DNA from 3 places in the Streptomyces sp. NPDC088246 genome. Region 2 is predicted to be linked to each of the others. Evidence: predicted binding sites of a transcription regulator. Region 2 holds the regulator's gene; each other region holds the start of a gene.

Region 1 (2,266 bases), on a different contig from region 2:
GACCGTCCGTCCGACTTCACCGCGTTATCGGTATTGCCCCCTCCGCGAGAGAAGCGGAGGGGGCAATTCTGCATGGTTGAGCGCGGTACAGTGTGGGAAGTCCCCCCAGCTGCCCGTGCCGCCCGCATATGAGAATGCGCCCGGCTGCGACAAGAAGCAGCCAAAGTGTGCGATCTGCTTGCGCCATAAGTCACCTTTGCCTGGCCCGACTTGCCCTGGAATCTCATGAATTCCTCATATTCGGGCGTTCGGTGCTGCCCAGAATTCTCGTCCGATTGACCTGTTGCAGAGGGCAGTTGGGCAGATACATTCGGCCGCGGTCGACGCGTTCCGGCGCACGCACCCTCTCCTGTCGGGGGGTGAGTTCTGACCCGGGTCCGCGAAGTGCGGTCCTGTGCAAGGGCCAGTAATAGGGGAGTTAGGCATGGCTCAGGGCACCGTCAAGTGGTTCAACGCGGAGAAGGGGTACGGCTTCATCGCGGTCGACGGTGGTGCGGATGTTTTCGTCCACTACAGCGCGATCCAGATGGACGGGTACCGCACCCTCGAAGAGGGTCAGCGAGTTGAATTCGAGATCTCGCAGGGCCAGAAGGGGCCGCAGGCGGACATGGTCAAGCTCGCCGTCGGCTGAGCTCGACGCGGTCGGCCAACGACACTACTCACGCACGGAGGGCCCGTACCCCTGAGGTACGGGCCCTCCGTGCGTCCGCGTCCGTGGCCACCCGTGAGTGGCTGTCGTTGTCCACACCCCGAGGCGGACGCTTGCACTCTAGGGGGTCGAGTGCTAATCATTGGCGTTAGCACTCTCCAGGTGAGAGTGACAGAACTTGGACCGGGCCGGTGAGGCCCGCAGGTCCGGTGGGGCAAGGAACCACCGGACACGCAGGCCGTCCGTCGCGGGCGCCACTCGGTCCGGAGAAATCCACCCCTGTCCGGGAGGACCACTTCACATGGCCAAGATCATCGCGTTCGACGAGGAGGCCCGGCGCGGTCTCGAGCGCGGCATGAACCAGCTCGCCGACGCCGTCAAGGTCACCCTTGGCCCCAAGGGTCGCAACGTCGTCCTTGAGAAGAAGTGGGGCGCCCCCACGATCACCAACGATGGTGTTTCCATCGCCAAGGAGATCGAGCTGGAGGACCCGTACGAGAAGATCGGTGCGGAGCTGGTCAAGGAGGTCGCCAAGAAGACGGACGACGTCGCCGGCGACGGTACGACCACCGCCACCGTTCTCGCCCAGGCTCTCGTCCGCGAGGGCCTTCGCAACGTCGCCGCGGGTGCCAACCCGATGGCCCTCAAGCGGGGCATCGAGAAGGCCGTCGAGGCCGTCTCCGCCGCCCTCCTGGAGCAGGCCAAGGACGTGGAGACCAAGGAGCAGATCGCTTCGACCGCCTCCATCTCCGCCGCCGACACCCAGATCGGCGAGCTCATCGCCGAGGCCATGGACAAGGTCGGCAAGGAAGGCGTCATCACCGTCGAGGAGTCCCAGACCTTCGGTCTGGAGCTGGAGCTCACCGAGGGTATGCGCTTCGACAAGGGCTACATCTCGGCGTACTTCGCCACCGACATGGAGCGCATGGAGTCGTCCCTCGACGACCCGTACATCCTGATCGTGAACTCCAAGGTCAGCAACGTGAAGGACCTCCTTCCGCTGCTGGAGAAGGTCATGCAGTCCGGCAAGCCGCTGCTGATCATCGCCGAGGACGTCGAGGGCGAGGCCCTGTCGACCCTGGTCGTCAACAAGATCCGTGGCACCTTCAAGTCCGTCGCCGTCAAGGCCCCGGGCTTCGGTGACCGCCGCAAGGCCATGCTCGGCGACATCGCCATCCTCACCGGTGGCACCGTCATCTCCGAGGAGGTCGGCCTCAAGCTGGAGAACGCCGGTCTCGACCTGCTCGGCCGCGCCCGCAAGGTCGTCATCACCAAGGACGAGACCACGATCGTCGACGGTGCCGGTGACAGCGACCAGGTTCAGGGTCGCGTCAACCAGATCCGTGCCGAGATCGAGAACTCCGACTCGGACTACGACCGCGAGAAGCTCCAGGAGCGCCTCGCGAAGCTGGCCGGCGGCGTGGCCGTCATCAAGGCCGGTGCCGCGACCGAGGTCGAGCTCAAGGAGCGCAAGCACCGCATCGAGGACGCGGTGCGCAACGCCAAGGCCGCCGTCGAGGAGGGCATCGTCGCCGGTGGTGGCGTGGCTCTGCTCCAGGCCTCGGCCGTCTTCGAGAAGCTGGATCTCTCGGGTGACGAGGCGACCGGCGCCAACGC
Region 2 (2,266 bases):
ACCGCCAGATCGTGGCTGCTGTGGGCGGGGCCCACATTCGCCAGCAGCACCTGACGGCCGCCGCCCAGATCGAGCGTCCACTCGTCGCGCACTTCATGGTGCGGGGCCACCAGCGCATCGACGGCCTCGGCCGCATCGTTTTCGGACACTCCGTGGCGCACCGCGGAGGCGTGCAGATCGTCCGCCCCGAGCTTCATCAGCCCGGCCATGCCGACTGCTCCGTACACCTGGGTGCCGGAGAAGGCGGCGGTGCCCAGTACATGGTCGAAATGGGGGTGGCTGAGTGCGATATGCGTCACCTTCCGGCCGAGCAGGGCCTGTGCCTGGGCCCGGATTTCCTCACCTTCGCGGAGTGTTGATCCGGTGTCGTAGAGCAGCACTCCATCCGCTCCGACCACCAGTGCGACTGTCGCATCCCATCCGGGGAGGCGCCGTCGGCCCACTCCGTGACCGAGTCGCTCCCAGCCGAACTCTTCCCAAGAGGCGTCCATACCGCGACGCTATCGGCAACGACCTGCGCAGTCTCGCGGTAGCGTGACCGGTCGCCCTTGCTAGGCCCCCACCCGGCCGCCGTACACTGGCCGGGGGATTGCTGGCACTCGTGAGGACAGAGTGCCAGGGGGATTCCTGGGAATGAAACAGGAACGGCCCGAGAACCACCGAGGAAACACAGCTGGAGGTGTGCGCGATGCTCAGCGAACGCAGACTCGAAGTGCTGCGCGCCATCGTCCAGGACTATGTCGGCACCGAGGAGCCCGTGGGCTCCAAGGCGCTCACGGAGCGGCACAAGCTGGGGGTCTCCCCGGCCACCGTCCGCAACGACATGGCGGTGCTGGAGGACGAGGGTTTCATCGCCCAGCCCCACACCAGTGCGGGACGCATCCCGACGGACAAGGGCTACCGGCTCTTCGTCGACAAGCTTGCGGGTGTCAAGCCCCTCTCGTCGCCGGAACGTCGTGCCATTCACAATTTCCTCGACGGCGCGGTCGACCTCGACGATGTCGTGGGCCGCACCGTACGGCTGCTCGCGCAGCTGACCCGGCAGGTCGCCATCGTGCAGTACCCCTCGCTGACCCGGTCGACGGTTCGGCATGTGGAGCTGCTGTCGCTGGCAGCCGCCCGGCTGATGCTCGTGCTGATCACGGACACCGGCCGGGTCGAGCAGCGCATGATCGACTGCCCCGCTCCGTTCGGTGAGACCTCTCTCGCCGATCTGCGGGCCCGGCTCAACAGCCGGGTCGTCGGACGCCGTTTCGCGGATGTCCCGCAGCTGGTGCAGGATCTGCCGGAATCCTTCGAGAGCGAGGACCGGGGAACCGTGTCCACCGTGCTCTCCACCCTGCTCGAAACCCTTGTCGAGGAGACGGAGGAGCGGCTGATGATCGGCGGCACCTCCAACCTCACCCGCTTCGGGCACGACTTCCCTGTGATGATCCGGCCGGTGCTGGAGGCATTGGAGGAGCAGGTCGTGCTGCTGAAGCTGCTCGGCGAGGCCAAGGACTCGGGCATGACCGTACGGATCGGGCACGAGAACGCCCACGAGGGGCTCAACTCCACGTCCGTCGTCGCGGTCGGCTACGGTTCGGGCGACGAGGCAGTCGCCAAACTCGGCGTGGTCGGACCGACCCGCATGGACTACCCCGGAACGATGGGAGCGGTACGCGCAGTGGCACGTTACGTCGGACAGATCCTGGCGGAGTCGTAAGTGGCCACGGACTACTACGCCGTACTCGGCGTGCGCCGCGACGCATCTCAGGACGAGATCAAGAAGGCATTCCGTCGGCTCGCTCGTGAGCTGCATCCGGATGTGAACCCCGATCCGAAGACCCAGGAGCGGTTCAAGGAGATCAACGCCGCTTACGAGGTGCTGTCGGACCCGCAGAAGAAGCAGGTCTACGACCTCGGCGGCGACCCGCTGTCCGCCTCCGGCGGCGGTGGCGCGGGCGGATTCGGACAGGGTGGCTTCGGCAACTTCTCCGACATCATGGACGCGTTCTTCGGTACGTCGTCGCAGCGCGGACCCCGTTCGCGCACCCGGCGCGGCCAGGACGCGATGATCCGGCTGGAGATCGATCTCGCCGAGGCCGCGTTCGGCACCACCAAGGACATCCAGGTCGACACGGCCGTCGTCTGTGTGACCTGCAACGGCGAGGGCGCCGCACCCGGCACCTCCGCCCAGACCTGTGACATGTGCCGCGGCCGCGGCGAGGTCTCCCAGGTCACCCGGTCCTTCCTGGGTCAGGTCATGACCTCGCGGCCCTGCCCG
Region 3 (2,266 bases), on a different contig from region 2:
AAGGCCTCACCGCTGATGTCCACCGCGGCCGCCTTCGAATCGGTGACGGACGAGTTCACCTTCGTCATCGGACCGGTACTCGCCACCGCACTGTGCACGGGAGTACACCCGGCGGCCGGTCTGATCACGGAGGCCGGACTGACCCTGGTCGGCGGACTGCTCTTCGCCGCGCAGCGCCGCACGCAGCCCGCGGTGCGCAGCACCGAGTCCGGCACCTCCCAGCGGCACGCGTCCGCCCTGTCCGTACCGGGCGTACGGGTGCTCGCAGTGGCCTTCCTGGGCATCGGCGCGGTATTCGGCGGCATGCAGGTCTCCCTGACCGCCTTCGCTGAGGAGATCGGCCGGCCCGGGGCGAACGGTCTGCTGTACGGGGTCTTCGCGGCCGGCAACATGCTGGCCGGGATCGCCTGCGGCGCCATCGCCTGGAGGAGCGGGCCGCGGCGGCGTCTGATCGTCGGATACGCGGCCCTGACCCTGACCGCGTCCGGACTGTGGGCCGTGCACTCCGTGCCCCTGCTGGCCGGACTCGGACTGCTGGTCGGACTCTCCATCGCCCCGGCCCTGATCAGCGGCTACACGCTGGTCGAGGCTCTGGTTCCGGGGTCCGCCCGGACCGAGGCGTTCACCTGGCTGACGGGCTCGGTCGCCCTCGGCCAGGCGGCCGCGGTGACGGTCGCCGGTCGGCTCGCCGACGCCCACGGCGCGAGCACCGGTTTTGTGGTGCCGCTGGTGGGGACCGTACTGGCGCTGGTCACCTTGGTGTCACTGCGTTCGAGACTGGCACCGGCCCGCGCGACCATCACGGCCGCACGCGGCGCGGTTCACCGCGATCCTGTCGCGGTCAGAGAGTGACGATTCATGCGCTCGCATCAGCGGAACACGTCAGTCTGACTCCTCCGCCACATGATGTGGCAGCTTTTCACTCAGGCCGGCGGCCCTCATGACGGCCAAGCCCTGACCGCTGCTCTCCGGGCAGGTGACAGACAGCAGGTGACAGACATTACTGCAAACAGCGGCCCGTAGCAGATACCATTGACGACTGTTAGCACTCATCGAGTGAGAGTGCCAGGAGGAAGACAAGTGCCGACCTATCAGTACCAGTGCACCGAATGTGGCGAGGGCCTTGAGGCGGTGCAGAAGTTCACCGATGACGCCCTGACCGTGTGCCCGAGCTGCGAAGGACGCCTGAAGAAGGTGTTCTCGGCGGTCGGCATTGTCTTCAAGGGTTCCGGTTTCTACCGGAACGACAGCCGTGGCTCCTCGTCGAGCAGCACGCCGGCGTCGGCCTCGGCGAAGGCGTCCGGTTCCGGTTCGTCCGATTCGTCGACGGGGTCGGGTTCGGGTTCGGGTTCGGACACGAAGTCGTCCGCTTCCTCCTCGTCCGCCGCGTCTTCTTCGTCCGCCGCGTCTTCTTCGTCGTCCTCGACGAGCGGCACGTCGGCCGCCTGAGCCGAACCGCACTTCCCCGAGGACCCCACCGATCAGTTCGGCGGGGTCCTCGGCGTTTTCCCGCGCCGCTAGTGTGACCGCATGGCGAACGCAGAGATCGGTGTCATCGGCGGCTCGGGCTTGTACTCCTTCCTGGAGGATGTCACGGAGGTGCGTGTGGACACCCCGTACGGACAGCCGAGCGACTCCCTGTTCCTCGGCGAGGTCGGCGGCCGCCGGGTCGCCTTCCTGCCCCGCCACGGACGCGGCCACCATCTACCGCCGCACCGCATCAACTACCGGGCCAACCTCTGGGCGCTGCGCTCCGTCGGTGTACGTCAGGTGCTCGGCCCGTGCGCGGTGGGCGGCCTGCGTCCGGAGTACGGGCCGGGCACCCTGCTGGTGCCCGACCAGCTGGTGGACCGCACCAAGGCCCGGACGCAGACGTACTACGACGGGGAGATCCGGGCCGATGGCGCGGAGCCGAACGTCCTGCATCTGGGCTTCGCCGATCCGTACTGCCCCGATGGGCGCAGGGCCGCGCTGGCGGCGGCTCGCGCGAAGAGCTGGGAGCCGGTGGACGGCGGGACGCTGGTGGTGGTCGAGGGGCCGCGCTTCTCGACCCGGGCCGAATCGCGCTGGCATGCGGCGATGGGCTGGTCGGTGGTCGGGATGACCGGGCACCCTGAGGCGGTCCTCGCCCGTGAACTGGGCCTCTGCTACACGACGATGACGCTGGTGACGGACCTCGACGCGGGCGCGGAGGCCGGGGAGGGCGTCTCGCACGGGGAGGTGCTGAAGGTGTTCGCGGCCAACGTGGACCGGCTGCGCGCGGTGC

What was found. The regulator HrcA, encoded in region 2, represses chaperone genes, less so after heat shock. The targets are predictions, from matches to a motif close to TTNGCACTCNGNNNNNCNGAGTGCNAA.
Region 1: the regulator HrcA is predicted to act here: its motif matches at 762-788, upstream of groL (chaperonin GroEL).
Region 3: the regulator HrcA is predicted to act here: its motif matches at 1,043-1,069, upstream of ACIPEK_RS37375 (FmdB family zinc ribbon protein).

What each region holds. Positions count from the first base shown of each region.
Region 1 is NZ_JBIURV010000004.1:125,646-127,911, forward strand. It holds gene ACIPEK_RS08090 (MoaD/ThiS family protein) at 1-2, shown strand, start outside; gene ACIPEK_RS08095 (cold-shock protein) at 425-631, shown strand; gene groL (chaperonin GroEL) at 951-2,266, shown strand, end outside.
Region 2 is NZ_JBIURV010000022.1:11,999-14,264, forward strand. It holds gene ACIPEK_RS27480 (MBL fold metallo-hydrolase) at 1-491, opposite strand, end outside; gene hrcA (heat-inducible transcriptional repressor HrcA) at 689-1,705, shown strand; gene dnaJ (molecular chaperone DnaJ) at 1,706-2,266, shown strand, end outside.
Region 3 is NZ_JBIURV010000046.1:16,930-19,195, forward strand. It holds gene ACIPEK_RS37370 (MFS transporter) at 1-852, shown strand, start outside; gene ACIPEK_RS37375 (FmdB family zinc ribbon protein) at 1,081-1,449, shown strand; gene ACIPEK_RS37380 (S-methyl-5'-thioadenosine phosphorylase) at 1,531-2,266, shown strand, end outside.